Regions from separate parts of the Candidatus Pelagibacter sp. HIMB1495 genome, predicted to be linked through region 1. Evidence: riboswitches for the same ligand, from Rfam matches in the RefSeq annotation. Region 1 holds a riboswitch; the other holds the start of a gene.
What was found. A riboswitch is a leader RNA that binds a small molecule or an ion and turns the genes downstream of it on or off. The one in region 1 is predicted to bind S-adenosylmethionine.

Region 1 (8,610 bases):
AATGTTGGGATTATTTGTATTTTTTTATGCATCTCTTCATTTGCTTACTTACATAGGTATAGATTATAGATTTAATTTAGAGCCAATACTTGATGATGTTCTGAAAAAAAAATACATCTTTATTGGATTTTCAGCATGGGTATTATTACTTCCATTGGCAATTACATCTTCTCAAATGATGATGAAGTTGCTTAAAAACAATTGGAAAAAATTACACAGATTAATTTACGTAATAGCGATATTTGGAGCTCTTCATTACATATGGTTATCTAAAACAATTTTTTTTAGACCACTAGTATATCTGGTAATAATACTTGTTTTACTTGCTTTAAGAATTAAAATTAAAAATAGGAATGTAAATTATGGATGATAATCTAAAAAAAGAAATTCAATCAGCTACACTCGAAAGATTAATGAAACATCTAGATGAAAGAAAAGATGTTCAAAACATTGATTTAATGAATTTAGCTGGATTTTGCAGAAATTGTTTGTCTAGATGGTACAGAGAAGAAGCTGAAAAAAAAGGAGTAGAAATATCAGATCCTGATGCAAGGCAACATATTTATGGAATGCCCTACTCTGAATGGAAAGAAAAATACCAAAAATAACTTTCTATTCAATTCAAGTTAATGTTTGCTTATTTAAGTCTATTTATTGTTTCATTTTTAGCAGCAACAATACTTCCTTTTTCATCAGAAGCTATATTAGCAACTTATTTATTATCAGAAATTTATAATAAATTTTTGTTAATATTTTTTGCAAGTTTTGGAAATATTTTAGGATCCATCTTCAATTGGTTTCTAGGAATTTATTTCTTGAAATTTCAAGATAAAAAATGGTTTCTTTTTAGCAACACACAAATTGATAGATCATCCAGGTGGTTTAAAAAGTATGGTAAATGGTCTTTGTTATTTGCGTGGGTACCAATTATTGGTGATCCACTTACTTTTATTGCTGGAACGATGAGAATTAAATTTTTAATTTTTTTATTGCTTGTGAGTTTTGGAAAAATAATAAGATATTTTTTTATTTCTCTTTTAGTCTAGGAAACAATTCAACAAAATTACAAGGTTTGTGGTTAATATCTAATTGATGTTTAAGAATACCGTCCCAAGCATCTGTTACTCCTCCTGAGGATCCTGGTAAGGCAAATATGTATTTACCATTTGATAGAACTGCACAAGCTCTAGATTGAATTGAAGACGTACCAACTGTTTTTAAGCTAATAGTCCTAAAAACTTCACCAAATCCTGGAATATGTTTATCTGCTATTTCATCAACAGCCTCGGGTGTGATATCTCTTCCGGTTAAACCTGTGCCACCAGTTGTAATGATAACATCAATATCTTTATGATTAGTCCAGTCTTTTAGAATTTTAACTATATCTCCTTTATTGTCTTTACAAATTTTTCTATCAATTAATTGATGATTGGCTTCTTTAATTTTTTCAACCAAGATCGCACCCGATTTATCGTTATCAATTGTTCTTGTATCTGTTACAGTTAATAAAGCTATATTTACAATCATAAATAATTTTTTTAATGATTATACTTACAATATTTTTTTTTATAACCGCAATATTATATTCGAGTATAGGATTTGGTGGTGGCTCAACTTATCTTGCTTTGCTTTTAATTTGGGATGTTCCTTACTATATTTTTCCAATTTTAGCTTTGATTTGTAATATTATTGTAGTTTCTGGAAATTCTATAAATTTTTTAAAATCAAAGAATATTAATTTTAATTTACTATATCCTTACTTAATTGGTTCTATACCTCTTGCTTTTATCGGAGCATCTATCTCAATTGACAAAAATTTATTTGAAATTTTACTTTTCTTTATTTTAATATTAGCTGGAGTCTTTTTACTTATTGAAAGCAAATCCTTTAACAAACAAGAAATTGTTGTTAAAAAAATACCCTTGGTTTTCTCAATATTAATAGGATCAATAATTGGTTTTATATCTGGTTTGGTTGGTATTGGTGGCGGGATATTTTTAAGTCCTATTTTATTTTTGATGAAAGCAGGATTACCAAGGCATATAACAAGTACTGCATCCTTATTTATTTTAGTAAATTCAGTATTTGGTATAGGTGGACAATTAACAAAGGATATGGTCTTCAACGAATTTTTCAATTACTGGCCACTATTTATTGCAGTCTTAATTGGTGGTCAAATTGGAAGTTTTTTAAATATAAAATTCCTATCTAACAAAATATTAGCTTTAATGACTGCATGCTTAGTAATTTTTGTCGCTATAAGAATGGGCATAACACTTATAGCTTGAGTTGAATTAATTATTTTTTGATATATTTAATTTCTCATGAAAAATTTTAAACCATTTGGGCCTTCAATAGGAAAATCTAAAATTTCTAAAAAATTTTTAGAAAAACTTAACAGGGAAGTTGACACAAAAATCTTCTCAAAATCAAATGATTATAGTCCAAAATTAGCAAGTCAAATTAGAAAAGAAGTTCAAATTTCTAAAAGTTTTATAAAGAAAAATTTAGAAAAAGAATTAATAAAAAATATTAAAATTTTTCTAACTAAAGAACATATTAAAAAAATTAAAGAAATTAGAATTTTAAATCTATGGGTCGTTAGCCAATATAAAAATGAGTATAATCCTATACATTATCATGAAGGAGACTTATCGGGTGTTGGTTATTTAAAAATTCCAAAACATATGACAAAAAATAAAAATGTTAAAAATAAAAAAATAAGAACAAATGGAACAATTGATTTTATAAATGGACAAAGAGCTTTTCTTTCAAAAAGTATTTTTAATTTGATACCAAAAACAGGCGATCTTTTAATATTTCCAAACTACTTAATGCATACAGCCTACCCCTTTAATATTGAGGAGGAAAGAAGATCGTTTTCTTTCAATGCTAAAATAATTTTTAATAAATAATTTACAAATTTTAAAAATATTATATAAGTCTAGTTGCCGATTTGATCCTATTGCGGGCATAAACTGCTAAAATGGAAATTCCCAATAGATCTAATTAGCAAGGTAGTTGAACTGTATTGTGCACCTGCATGTAGCTTAAGCACTAAAAAAGTGAGGATAAGATGGATAAAAATTTTTTTAAAACAACAAAAATTTTAGATGGTGGAATGGGTCAAGAATTATTGGCCAGAGGTATGGAGCCCAAGGGAACTTTGTGGAGTGCAAATGCTTTAATTGATGAAAAATACCACGACTTAATACTTAATATTCATAATGATTTTATTAAATCGGGGGCTGATGTAATTGTAACTACAACTTTTACAACGAGAAGAAAAAGATTGAGAGAGAATGGAATAGAAGATCAATTTAAATTCTTAAATAAGAAAGCCTGTGAAATTGCACAAAAAGCTAAATTAAATAATCCACATGTTAAGATTGCAGGAGGACTCCCGCCTCAAGATTTGACATATGAAGAAGACAAGAGAAGTGAAAAAGAAATTACAAAAGATCATTTGGAATTAGCAGAAATACTAAACCCTTCAGTAGATTTTTTCTATTTTGATGTATGGAGCAGTATCAAAGAAATTAGATGTGGAATAGAAGCTATTAAAAAATTTAATAAACCATACTTAGTTGGGGTTCATATTTCTGAAGGAAACTCTTTACCAAGTGGAGAAAAAATTTCTGCAATTAATTCAATAATTACCGAAAATTGCCTAGGAGTAATTCTGGCATGTGTTTCGCCTGAAAATTATGAGAATAATTTAGATGAAATTCAAAAACTTAAAGTTCCATTTGGTTTCAAATTAAACGGATTTATCACAACTAAACCAAAAGGTGGTTATACTTCTCAGTATAAAGAAAATGATGGATCGAACCCCAATAGTTTTTTAGGTCAAAGAAAAGATTTAGATCCTGAAAAAATATCAATTTTTGCAAAAAAATTTAAAGAAAATGGAGCAACTATTCTTGGAGGATGTTGTGAAACTCGGCCTTCACATATAGAGGCAATTAAAAACACTATTTAAATTTTGTACCTTTTCTTACAAAATAGATACCTGTAGCAACTGCTATCAATGAAATTATAACTTTAGTAGTAACCAATTCTTTTAAAAAGATATAACTTAAAATGGTACCAAATATTGGAATTAAATAAGATACTTGAGATTGAAAAATTAAACCATTGTTAATTAAAATTCTAAATCTCAATAACCAAGCAATTCCAGTAGATACCAACCCAAGATAAATAACTGAAATAGTAGAATCTAATCTTGGAACAGTTTCCCAAGGTTGTTCAATCAAACATACTAAAGGTAATAATATAATAGTAGCCCAAATCAAAATTGAACTGGTTACATTTTCATTTTTTTTCTTACTTATTTTTAATGTTAAAAGACCTCCAATTACATAACAAGTAGCACCTAACAAAATTAATAATGCTGAAGTAAAGTTATTTTCATTAATTAATAAATTATCTGAAAATAAATAAACTATTCCTGAAAATCCAATTAGAACTCCTGTTGTTCTAATTAAATTAAATTTTTCATTTTTGGTGTAAAAATGTCCCAGTACTACTGAGCTAAGTGAAGTTGATGACATTAAAATTGCTGCTAAGTTACTTTGAACAGATTTAACTCCATATGCTATTAAAAAAAATGGAGCTACTAAATTTATAAATCCAATCATTGCAAACCAATACCAATCTTTTGAAAATGCCTCGATTTTAATTTCTTTGTAAAAGCAAAGTAGTAAAACTGGAATTGAACCAAAAAAAACTCTTAGAAATGCAATTGTAACAGGACCAAATGAATAGGTTGCAATTTTAATATTAAAAAAAGCAGATGCCCAAATCAACGCTAACAACGTTAATAAACTATAATCAATTAGTTTTGGTTCTCTCATTCAATAATATCTTCTGGTGATCCGTTTGTTATTTCAATTAACTTATTATAATTTATTTTGAAAACAGCATTTGGATGTCCAGCTGCTCCAAATATATCTGGGAATCTCTCTAGACTTTTATCAATAAAGATTTTACATTGCTTTAAGTGACCTACTGGTGACACTCCTCCAATTGTATATCCAGTATTTTCTTTAACAGCTTCTGGGGATGCCATGGACACGTCTTTTTCATTAATAATTTTTTTTAACTTATTTAATGAGCAACGCTTGTCTCCAGATACCAAGCTTAATATATAGTTGTCACCTGCCCTAAAAAGCAAACTTTTAACAATAGCACCAACATTGCAACCCAAAGCTGTAGCAGCATCATTGGCTGTTCTTGCTGTTTTTTCTAAGACGATAACATTTAAATTTTGATCGAATGTTTTAAGAGCTTTTTCTGCCCTTTTTACCGGTTCTTTATTTAGTATTGATTCCATTGAATTTATAAAATTCCCTAATTTGATTGAGTAGATACACTACTTATGTAAAAAATGCATAGGTGTTATTTATTAAATAAGCATTATTTTTTAACTTTTTTTTGCTAATTAGGCTCCATCAAAATTACATAGGAGACAAAATGAGTGCAGAAAACGTTTTAAAATTTATTAAAGAAAAAGAAGCAGAATTTGTAGATCTAAGATTTACTGATCCAAGAGGAAAACTTCAACATTTAACTATGGATGCATCAATAGTAGATGCTGACATGCTTAATGAAGGAGTGTTTTTTGATGGTTCATCTATTGCTGGATGGAAAGCAATTAACGAATCTGACATGATTTTAAAACCTGATACTGCAAGAATGTTCATGGATCCTTTCACGTCTCATAATACTGTAGTTTTGTTCTGTGATATTTTAGATGCAATCAAAAAAGATCCTTACGAAAGAGATCCAAGAGGAGTTGCAAAAAAAGCAGAGGAATATTTAAAAGCATCAGGTATTGGTGATAAAGCATTTTTTGGACCTGAGCCAGAATTTTTTGTTTTTGATGATGTAAGAATTAAAAATGATATGAATGAAAGTGGATTTAAAATAGATAGTAAAGAAGGTCCATATAATTCAGGTAAAGAATATGAAAATGGAAATATGGGTCATAGACCTCAAATTAAAGGGGGTTATTTCCCTGTGCCACCTGTTGATAGTGAGCAAGATATGCGTGGTGAATATTTAAAAAATTTAAAAGAAGTTGGTATCAAAGTTGAAAAACATCACCATGAAGTTGCTCCAAGTCAACACGAACTTGGTATGTATTTTGGAACTTTAGTTGACCAAGCAGATAATGTTCAGCTTTATAAGTATGTAGTTCAAATGGTAACACATTCATTTGGAAAAACTGCAACCTTCATGCCAAAACCAGTTGCAGGTGATAATGGTTCAGGTATGCATATTCACCAATCTATTTGGAAAGGTGATACTCCTGTATTTTCAGGTGAAGCATATGCAGGACTTTCAGAAACTGCATTACACTATATTGGTGGAATTTTAAAACATGCTAAAGCGATTAATGCTTTTGCCAACTCTACAACAAATAGTTACAAAAGATTAATCCCTGGTTTTGAAGCTCCAGTATTATTAGCTTACTCTGCAAGAAACAGATCGGCATCATGTAGAATTCCAATTACCCTAAGTAAAAAAGGTGCAAGATGTGAAATTAGGTTTCCAGATGCAGCAGGTAATCCTTACCTAACGTTTGCAGCAATGTTAATGGCAGGTATCGATGGAATTAAAAATAAAATACATCCAGGTGAGTCTTTTGATAAAGATTTATATGAATTACCACCAGAAGAGGTAAAAGCAATACCAACTGTTTGTGGATCTTTAAGAGAAGCAATGGAAAGTTTAGATAAAGATAGAGAGTTTTTAACTCAAGGTGGTGTATTTACTGACGACCAAATCGATGCTTATATAGCTCTTAAGTTTGAGGAAATTCATAAATTTGAACATGCACCTCATCCTGTAGAGTTTGAGATGTATTACAGTAGTTAATATTTAATTACTGTCTGGTTGTTGCAATTGTATCTTTGTTAATACCTTTTTTAACAACGTAATCTTGAGTACCGTTTGCACCGGTCTCAACTTCTTTACGTAAATCTTTAAAGAAAGTTCTTTCTTTAATCGTATCTCTTAGGTTTTTAACAAGATTTTTAAATTCAAATTTATTCATACCTAGATATATATACTAGGTATGCATATGATGCAATACTGATATGCGTTAAATGGGAATATTCAACTTTTGCTAGATTTTAAAGGATTCCCCGCAACCACATCTTTCTGTTTCGTTTGGATTATTGAATACAAAAGAAGAAGATAGCTCTTCTTTTTTGTAATCCATTTCTGTTCCAAGCAAATACATAATAGCAGCAGAATCGACAAATACTTTCACACCTTTTTCCTCAATGACTTCATCATTTGGATTTACCTCTTTGGTATACTCCATGACGTAAGACATGCCAGCGCAACCTCCTGATTTAACTGAAACTCTTACACCTAAAGAGTCTTTTTCTGCATTAGACATAATTTCTTTAATTCTTTCCGCAGCATTATCACTTAATTTAATTATTGGATTCATTATAAATTTAACTCCAGTTTTGCAGCTTCTGACATCATGTCCTTATTCCAAGGTGGGTCCCAAACTAATTCAAGATCAACGTCCTCAATACCCTCAACTTGCATTGCGCCATCTTTAACTTCTTTAGGTAAACTTTCAGCAACTGGACAATTAGGAGTGGTCAAAGTCATTTTAATTTTTGCAAATTTATCATCCTCAACTTTTATATCATAAATCAAACCTAGTTCATAAATATTCACTGGTAACTCAGGATCATAAATTTTTCTAATTTCTTCAATAATTTGATCTTTTTTCGACATAATTAATTTTCTGTTTTAACCTCATCAGTTTTATTATCAAAAGCTGAGACTAGCGTATGCCAAGATAGTGTGGCACACTTTACTCTCATTGGATATTGTTTTACTCCAGATAAACACATTAGTTTTGTTTTTTCATCTTCTTTAAGATTTTCTGATTTAAGCTCAGGATTTTCTTTAATCATCCCCAAAAAATCTTCAACAATCTCTTTTGCCTCATTTTCATTTTTGCCTTTAATTAAATCAGTCATTATTGATGCAGAAGCCATAGAAATGGCACAACCACTACCTTCAAATGAAATATCTTCTACAATTCTTTGACCATTTAATTTTAAATAGACATGAACGTTATCACCACACAGTGGATTGTTGCCTTTGGCATCTTTATTAAAATCTTCTGTCTTACGAAGATTTCTTGGATTTTTTCCATGCTCTAAAATTATTTCTTGGTATAATTCTTTTAAATTCATTTTAAGTTAAATATCTTCTTACAGTTATTTATTGCATCATTAAGTTTATCTAAATCTTCTTTAGTATTATATATTCCAACAGAAGCTCTTGCGCTCGCTGGTATATTAAGTTTGTCATGTAAAATTTGACAGCAATGATGACCAGCTCTTATTGCAACTCCGTCTTCATCTAAAATTGTTGCGATGTCATGAGGATGCACACCCTCTAAAGTGAAAGACAAAACTCCACCTTTATTTTTTGGATTTCCAATTAATTGTACTGAATTATTTTTTTTTAATAATTCTTGGCCATACTCAACTAATTCTGCTTCATGTTTCATAACGTTTTCAATACCTACGCTCTCCAGAAATTTAATTGATTGATCAAAAGCAATAACTT
Region 2 (8,610 bases), 310 kb from region 1:
ATTTATTGGAATACTTAATAATTATTATATTTATTTGAGCATGTACAGTGAGAATAATCATTTAAATAATCAACTTAAATTGTGGATGCTATCATTATTAGTTTTAGTTTCTTTAATAATATTGGTAGGAGGCTTGACTAGATTAACTGACTCTGGTCTATCAATTACTACTTGGGAATTATTTGTTGGTTTTTTTCCTCCTTTTACAAATGAAAAATGGTTGGAATATTTTAGTTTATATAAAACAATTCCTGAATACAGCCAACAAAACTTCAATATGACTCTTGACGAATTCAAAGTAATATTCTGGTGGGAGTGGGGTCACAGGCAGTTAGGGAGAATAATTGGTTTAACTGTATTACTCCCAATGGTTTATTTTTCATTAAAACAAGGAGTTTGGATTATAAAAAAATATGGACTTATTTTTTTACTGGTTTGTTTTCAAGGATTTTTAGGTTGGTACATGGTATCTAGTGGATTAGTTGAAAGAATTGATGTTAGTCATTATAGACTTGCAATACATTTGGTAACAGCTTTTATCATTTTATCAATTGTATATTGGCAATTTTTAAAGTTATCATCCTCTTCAAATCAAACAGTTTCTATTAATCTTTTTATAGTAAAAATTTTTTTAGTCTTATTATTTTTGCAACTAATTATAGGTGCTTTTGTTTCTGGTATGGATGCTGGTAAAATTTATAACACTTGGCCATTGATGGGTGTTAATTATTTTCCTGATGATAGTAGTTTTAAAGAGTTTTTGAATTTAAAAGTTTTTGATAATCCTTCTATTGTTCAATTTATACATAGAAATTTAGCATACTTAATTATCGTCATTTATGTCCTAATCCTCTTAAAAGTAATTAATACTGGAAATAAAAAATTATACAAACCTATCACAGTAATTGGTTTGACTTTGGTATTTCAAATTTTTCTTGGAGTGATAACTATTTTATCTGGAGTAAAAATGTTATTTGCATCTTTACACCAGATAAATTCTATTTTGATAATACTTTCAACTTTGTATTTTATATTTATCATAAAATACAAAAGACAGATTAATTAATTTCTATTTGTAGACATATAAATAAATTTAACTAACTGCCTTTAAATTACCTTTTGATGATTTGTCTAAAGCTTGATCTAAATCATCAATGATATCATCAATATGTTCTAAACCAATACAAAGCCTAACATATCCTGGCGTTACACCTGAAGCAGCTAATTCATCCTCATTTAATTGACTGTGAGTAGTTGTTGCTGGGTGTATTGCTAAACTTCTAGCGTCACCTATATTCGCAACGTGGTAAAACATTTTTAAAGCCTCAATGAATTTTTTACCAGCTTCGATACCACCAGCTAATTCAATACCAACTAAAGCACCATTACCATTTTTCAGATATTTTTTTGCTCGACTTGATATCTCTTCATTATGTTCAGTGGAATAAATTACTCTCTCAACAGCTTTATGATTTTTTAAGTACTCTACAACTTTTGCGGCATTATCACAGTGTTGTTTCATTCTTAAAGCAACTGTTTCAAGTCCTTGTATGACGCCGAATGCATTATCTGGTGAAAGTGCTGATCCTAAATCTCTTAACAAGGTTACTCTTGCTCTTACTGCAAAAGCAACATTTGCACCTGTTAATTCGGGCACAGCTTTACCCCAAACAACACCTCCATAACTTGCATCAGGTTCATTAAATAGTGGCTGTCTTTTTGGATCTGCTGTCCAATCAAAATTTCCACCATCTACTAGTGCACCTCCAACTACTGTTCCATGACCTGCTATATATTTTGTTAAAGAATAAACAACCACAGCAGCACCATGTTCAATTGGTTTACAAATTATAGGGGCAGCAGTGTTATCCAAGATTAATGGAATGTTATATTTTCTACCAATATCCGAAACTTCTTTAATTGGAAAAACTCTTAAATATGGGTTTGGTAATGTTTCTCCATAAAAAGCTCTAGTTTTATCGTCTATTGCTTTTTCAAAGTTTTTTGGATCCGACGGATCTGCATACCTTACTTCTATACCAAGCTTACTTAAAGTATGCGTAAATAAAGAAACTGTTCCACCATAAAGATCTGTTGAACTAACAATATTGTCTCCGGCTTGAGCAACGTTTAATATTGCAAAAGTAGACGCTGTTTGACCAGAAGCTACAGTTAAACTTGCAAGACCACCCTCAAGAGCAGCGATTCTCTTTTCCAACACATCGTTAGTTGGATTCATTATTCGTGTATAGATGTTTCCAAACTCTTTTAACGCAAATAAATTAGCTGCATGTTCAGTGTTATTAAATTGATACGAGGTTGTTCTATAAATTGGAACTGCTACTGAATTTGTAGCTGGATCACTTCTGTAGTCTCCACCATGTATCGCAATAGTTTCTGGATTATTTCTTTTTGTACTCATTTTTACTCCTTTTTTAGTGCTTTTGCTTTATGCAAGGCGCACAATACAGTTCAAATGCCTACCGATTATAATTTTATGAAAATTCCATTTTAGCAGTTTTATGCCCGCAATAGGATCAAATCGGCAAGTGATAAATAGCATATTAGTTATGTTTTACAAGCTAAATATAAAATTGACTTTGAATAATTTAATAGTATTAATCCTCGCACAATGACAAAATTCACAAAAAAAGATCAAGTTACTTCGTCTTGGTACGAGATAGACGCAAAAAATGCAGTTGTTGGAAGATTAGCGACTGTTGTATCTAATATTATTAGAGGCAAAAATAAGACTACTTATACACCTCACATGGATGATGGAGATTTTGTTGTAGTAAAAAATATCGAACAAGCAAAATTTACTGGCAAGAAGTTTCAAAACAAAAAGTACTATAGACACACAGGACATCCTGGTGGAATTAAAGTTACCACACCAGAAAAACTTCATGAAAAAAAACCTGGAGAAACTTTGAAATTAGCAGTTAAAAGAATGTTGCCTGGTGGTGTTTTGGGTAGAAAACAACTAACAAAATTAAAAATTTATTCTGGAAGTGAGCATCCACATGCTGCACAAAACCCAAAACTTATAGAATTAGATAAACTAAACAATAAAAACATTGCAAGAAATTAATATGGAAAACGTACAATCAAACACAAAAACTCCTAAATTAAAGTTAGACTTTAAAGATAGTAAGTACGCGACAGGTAGAAGAAAAACTTCAATAGCAAAAGTTTGGTTAAAAAAAGGTTCTGGTAAAATTTATGTTAATGGCAAATTATATAATGAGTATTTTGCTGATGAAATTCACAAAATGCAAATTACAAGACCTTTTGAAATTATAAATCAAGCTACAGATTATGATGTTAGATGTAGTGTAAAAGGTGGCGGACCTACAGGTCAAGCTGGAGCAATGGTTCATGGTATTTCTAAAGCTTTGGTTCTCTTTGATGAAAATTTAAAAACAACATTGAAAACTGAAAAGCTTACAACCAGAGATTCTAGAGCTGTTGAGAGAAAAAAACCTGGTAGAAGAAAAGCTAGAAGAAGCTTCCAGTTTTCTAAAAGATAATTTTTTTTACAATTTAAACTGCTATAATAAAAAATGCCTAAGCTTAATGCATTAGTTGCCGGATCTACAGGATATATTGGTGTTCAATTAATTAAGTTATTAATTAACCATAAATATATTAATATTAAATATCTATGTGGAAACTCGTCTGTTGGAAAAAATATTTCTAATTATGATAAATCTCTGTCAAAAAAAAAATTACCTAAAATCGTAAAATTTAATCCTAAACTGTTAAATGGTATTGATGTTGTCTTTACAGCTCTACCAAATGGTGAAGCTCAAGATATAGCAAAAAAACTTAATGATAATGTTACTTTAATTGATTTAGCAGCAGATTTTAGATTAAAAAAAGCTAATGATTATTTAAAATGGTATAAACAAAAACACCGAGCTCCAAAATTACAGAAGAAAAGCATTTATTGTTTACCCGAAATAAATCGCGATGAATTAAAAAATCACAATATAATTTCATGTCCAGGATGTTATCCAACATCAATATTATTACCTCTTGTTCCGCTAATTAAAAAAAAATTAGTTAAATTAGACAATATAATCATTGATTCAAAATCTGGATATTCTGGCGCCGGTAGAGGAGTTCATAAAAAATATAAAGATAAGAATTTATACGAGTCTTTGAGTGCTTATGGTGTTGGTTTTCATAGACATAATTCTGAAATTCATCAATTTTTAAGCAAATTTACAAATAAAAATTTTCAATTTAGTTTTACGCCACATTTATCTCCAATGTTTAGAGGTATATTAAGTACAACTTATTTAGATTTAGAAAAAAATGTTAATCAATCAAAAATCATCAAAACACTTAAGATGTCTTATAAAGGAGAAAATTTTGTTAAAATATTAGATTCTGATAAACTGTTGAGCACAAATGATGTTATCAATACAAACAATTGCTTTATCACAGTGTGTAGATCAAAATATAAAAACAAAATAATCATTATTTCTGCAATAGACAATTTAATCAAAGGTGGAGCAGGTCAGGCTGTTCAAAATTTAAATAATAAATTTAATTTTCCTGAAAGAACTGCTTTAAAATGAAATATTTGTTAATTATTTTTCTAATTTTTTTATGTAATTGCTCTTTAAATAAAGATTCTCAGTATTGGACAGAACATCCTGCTGAAAATAAAAAAAATCAAAAAAAAATAACTGAAATACTTAAAAAGTCAGACGATATAACAAAAATGACATTAGAAGAATATGAGATTTATATAGATGACTATACTAAAAAAAGTAAATATCCAGATATAAGCAAATGAAAAATATAGTGAATGTTGCAGTTGTTGGACTTGGTCAAGTCGGCAATTATTTATTTAATGAATTAATTGTTAAAAAAAAAGATATTGAACTTAAAACAGGCAAAAGAGTTAACGTAGTAGCTATTTCCGCAAAAAATATAAATAAAAAAAGAAAATATAAAATTAATAGAAAAATTTTTTATAAAAACCCTTTTGAAATTTTTAAAAAAGAAAAAGTTGATATATTATTTGAAGTAATTGGACAATCTGATGGGGTTTCTAAAAAATTAGTTGAAACTGCTTTAAAGAATAAAATTCATGTAATTACTCCAAATAAAGCTTTAATTTCAAAACATGGAAACAATTTAGCAAAACTAGCTGAAAAAAATAATGTCAATTTAGAATTCGAAGCATCTGTTGCTGGTGGGATACCGATATTGAGATCTATTAAAGAAGGATTAGCTACTAATAAATTATCTAAAGTTTATGGAATTTTAAATGGTACTTCAAATTATATATTGTCAGAGATGGAAAATTCTGAGCAAAATTTTGCTGATGTTTTGAAAAAAGCTCAAATGCTTGGATATGCTGAACCAGGAAATCCAAAATTAGATTTAAATGGTTTTGATGCATTTGCAAAAGTGAGAATTTTATCTGCTTTGGCTTTTAATAGTAAAATATCAAATAAAAAATGTTTAATGGAAGGAATAGAAAAGATTGATTTAAAAGATATTAAAATTGCAAATCAATTAGATTTAAGAATTAAACTACTGGGTATCTCTGAACTCAAAAATAATCAACTTTTTGAAACTGTTCATCCATGTCTTGTAAGTAAAAAATCATATATTGGTAATGTAAATGGAGTAATGAACGCTGTTATCCTTAATGGCAAACCAGTAGGAGAAAGTGTATTACAAGGGGAGGGTGCTGGACCAGGTCCCACTTCATCATCTTTATTATCTGACTTATTATCTATTTTAAGAGGAAACATTAAAAAGCCATTTGGTGTAAGTGTAAATAAACTTAAAACTTTAAAGACTTACAATGTAAATAATTATGTTAATTCTTTATATTTAAGATTTGAAGTTAAAGATAAACCAGGCGTTTTATCTCAAATAACCAATCGTTTAGCTAAATATAAAATTTCTGTCAAAAGATTAATTCAAACTCCAGATAAAAAAAATAATAAAGCTACAATAGTAATAGTTACTCATAAAACCACAGAATTAAATTGTAATAGCTGTTTATCTATATTTAAAAAAAATAAGAATATCTTAAAATCACCTACGTTAATTAGATTGCTTGATTAATGGAAATATATTTCAAACTTATTGAAGTATTATTTCCTGTATTTTTTGTGGTTGGGATTGGATATTATCTTGGTAAGAAAAAACCAGATTTTGATAATTCCTTTATAACTACTTTTGCCTCAAATGTTGGTACACCTGCAATGGTTATATATTCTATTACTTCTACAGGTATAACATTTGAACAATATACCAGTTATTTTATTTATTATTTAATTGCTATTGCTGGTTTTGGTTTAACAGGCATAATTATTTTATTTCTATTAAAAACTAAAGATATCATTAGAGAAATCCCAGTATTTCTTCTTCCTAATAATGGAAATATGGGTATTCCTATTTGTCTTTTTGCTTATGGTTCACAAGGTTTAGGAATAGCTGCATCAATATCTTCTCTTATAATTTTACTTCACTTTACATTAGGAGTGTTTCTAGCCGACAGAAAATTTGACTTTAATATTTTAATTAAAAATCCACCTTTTTACGCAATTATATTTTCAGTTACTTTTATTTATTTTGACTTGGAGATGCCCAAGGCAATTATTAATTTAACTGAATTGTTAACATATACAGCAATTGTTTTAATATTAATGTCGTTAGGAATTGCATTAACAAAATTAAAAATTTTTTCTTTCACCAATTCAATAATTGCCTCTATTGGAAGAGTAATAATTGGACCTGTGATTGGTTTTTTAATTATAATTTTTTTCGATCTTTCTGGATTTGGTGCAGGTGTAATTTTAATTCAATCTGCTATGCCAAGTGCTATTTTAAATTATTTAATTGGATCAATGTACTCACCAAAAGAAATAGTAGATAACATCGCTAGCACTATTGTTGTTTCTACATTAATGTCATTTATTACAGTTCCAATAGTTGTATTCTTTGCTTTAAAATACTTCTATTAAGATATATCTTTCAGTTGTGAAGGCTATAATTTTAAATGCATCTGCTTGGATGATTGTTCCTGTTATGGATGCGTTTGCTAAATATTTAAGCTCATCAATGGATGTTTTGCAAATAACATGGGCTAGATATTTTTTTACCGTAGTTTTTACTCTGTCTTTAATGCTTATATTTTATAGAAAGTCATTAGTTTGGACTAAAAAACCGGCTCTTCAACTAATAAGAGGTTTGATATTTGTTTTTTCTACGTATTTATTCTTTTATGCGATTTCTGAAATTTCACTCCCTAAAGCTTTAACTTTAGCATTTGTAGCACCAATTTGTGTCACAGCTTTATCTCCATTTTTTTTAAATGAGAAAGTAGGGGTGAAAAGATGGACTGCTGTATCGTTAGGATTTGTTGGTACTTTGATTGTTATTAGACCTGGATTTATTGAACTTAATTTAGCTACTTTAGCTGCTTTAGGTAATGGAATTTGTTATGGATTTTACCTTATTATAACAAGAAAACTTAGCACTTCAGATAACCCTCTTTTAACGCTTTTGCTTTCAGGTTTAATAGGAACGGTCATTATTAGCTTATTTATGCCTTCTGTATGGGTAAATCCTACTACAAATCAGTGGATTTTAATGGCTTTAATCGGCCTTATAGCCTCTGTAGCCCATCTTTTCCTAATTTTATCACTCAAATATGCTGATGCCTCAAAATTAGCTCCTTTGGGCTATACAGAAATCATAACAAACATATTAATTAGCTATTATTTCTTTTATGAATTACCGGATAATTGGACTTATTTAGGTCTTTTTATAATTGTCTTAAGTGGTCTCTATATAACCAGAAGAGAATATATTTTAAAAAGAAGTAATAAATAGTATTTATTTGTATACTAATTATTAATGTTTTACATTAATATATATTATTAAATTATTGTAATTATTGAATAAATTATTTATATATAAATATAATTAAAATGTATTAATATTTTTTGAAGTAAAGTAATATTTTGGTTTTTTAACTAAAATCATAAATATTAATAGCTTTTTTGGATCACATTGATTTAGAAAAAAATACTAATTTCAGCTAAAACGTTGAAAAATAATTTAAATTGCTAGAAGTGTTTAATTGCAACATTTTTTTACTAATAAAATTCTAAATTGTATCTTTGCATCAAAAATTATAGGGCAGGTGGCTTAAAAAAGCTGTAAAATAAAGCAAATTTAAGACATTAAAAAAGGGTTGATATCATTGAATAATAGAGCAATGCAGTAATAGAATATGCTCTTTAATCGCCCATAGAGGGTATTTATTTAGTTATATTAGAATACATAGTACAACTGAAGGGAGAATAGTCCTATTTACATGATTATTCATGAAAATCGTCTAAAAATCTTTAATTTCAACACTTTTTTAACCTTAAATGTCAATTTTTTCAGATCTAAGTAAACGCAGCTTAGTCTTAATTCCGCCTTTTCCTGAGTATCCTCCAAGAGATCCGTCAGTCCTAATTACCCTGTGACAAGGTATTTTCGGAGGATATGGGTTTTTCCCAACTGCATTTGCTACCGCTCTATGAGCTTTAGGCTTCCCAATAGCTTTTGCCACCTGAAGGTAAG

Region 2: another riboswitch for S-adenosylmethionine. It lies ahead of ACTTAW_RS05365 (O-acetylhomoserine aminocarboxypropyltransferase/cysteine synthase family protein); the one in region 1 lies ahead of ACTTAW_RS03570 (homocysteine S-methyltransferase family protein).

What each region holds. Positions count from the first base shown of each region.
Region 1 covers NZ_JBNAIQ010000001.1:685,310-693,919, reverse strand. The annotation lists gene ACTTAW_RS03600 (sulfite oxidase heme-binding subunit YedZ) at 1-370, shown strand, start outside; gene ACTTAW_RS03595 (DUF1244 domain-containing protein) at 363-608, shown strand; gene ACTTAW_RS03590 (YqaA family protein) at 630-1,046, shown strand; gene ACTTAW_RS03585 (molybdenum cofactor synthesis domain-containing protein) at 1,027-1,527, opposite strand; gene ACTTAW_RS03580 (sulfite exporter TauE/SafE family protein) at 1,542-2,288, shown strand; gene ACTTAW_RS03575 (putative 2OG-Fe(II) oxygenase) at 2,325-2,915, shown strand; SAM riboswitch class V at 3,007-3,069, shown strand; gene ACTTAW_RS03570 (homocysteine S-methyltransferase family protein) at 3,077-3,982, shown strand; gene ACTTAW_RS03565 (DMT family transporter) at 3,975-4,856, opposite strand; gene ACTTAW_RS03560 (YbaK/EbsC family protein) at 4,853-5,335, opposite strand; gene glnA (type I glutamate--ammonia ligase) at 5,476-6,882, shown strand; gene ACTTAW_RS03550 (hypothetical protein) at 6,890-7,060, opposite strand; gene ACTTAW_RS03545 (HesB/IscA family protein) at 7,133-7,465, opposite strand; gene ACTTAW_RS03540 (SUF system Fe-S cluster assembly protein) at 7,465-7,764, opposite strand; gene sufU (Fe-S cluster assembly sulfur transfer protein SufU) at 7,767-8,231, opposite strand; gene ACTTAW_RS03530 (aminotransferase class V-fold PLP-dependent enzyme) at 8,228-8,610, opposite strand, start outside.
Region 2 covers NZ_JBNAIQ010000001.1:993,863-1,002,472, reverse strand. The annotation lists gene ACTTAW_RS05370 (COX15/CtaA family protein) at 41-1,066, shown strand; gene ACTTAW_RS05365 (O-acetylhomoserine aminocarboxypropyltransferase/cysteine synthase family protein) at 1,094-2,422, opposite strand; SAM riboswitch class V at 2,425-2,491, opposite strand; gene rplM (50S ribosomal protein L13) at 2,633-3,091, shown strand; gene rpsI (30S ribosomal protein S9) at 3,093-3,530, shown strand; gene argC (N-acetyl-gamma-glutamyl-phosphate reductase) at 3,564-4,586, shown strand; gene ACTTAW_RS05345 (hypothetical protein) at 4,583-4,807, shown strand; gene ACTTAW_RS05340 (homoserine dehydrogenase) at 4,804-6,096, shown strand; gene ACTTAW_RS05335 (AEC family transporter) at 6,096-6,998, shown strand; gene ACTTAW_RS05330 (DMT family transporter) at 7,015-7,869, shown strand; gene ACTTAW_RS05325 (methylated-DNA--[protein]-cysteine S-methyltransferase) at 8,411-8,610, opposite strand, start outside.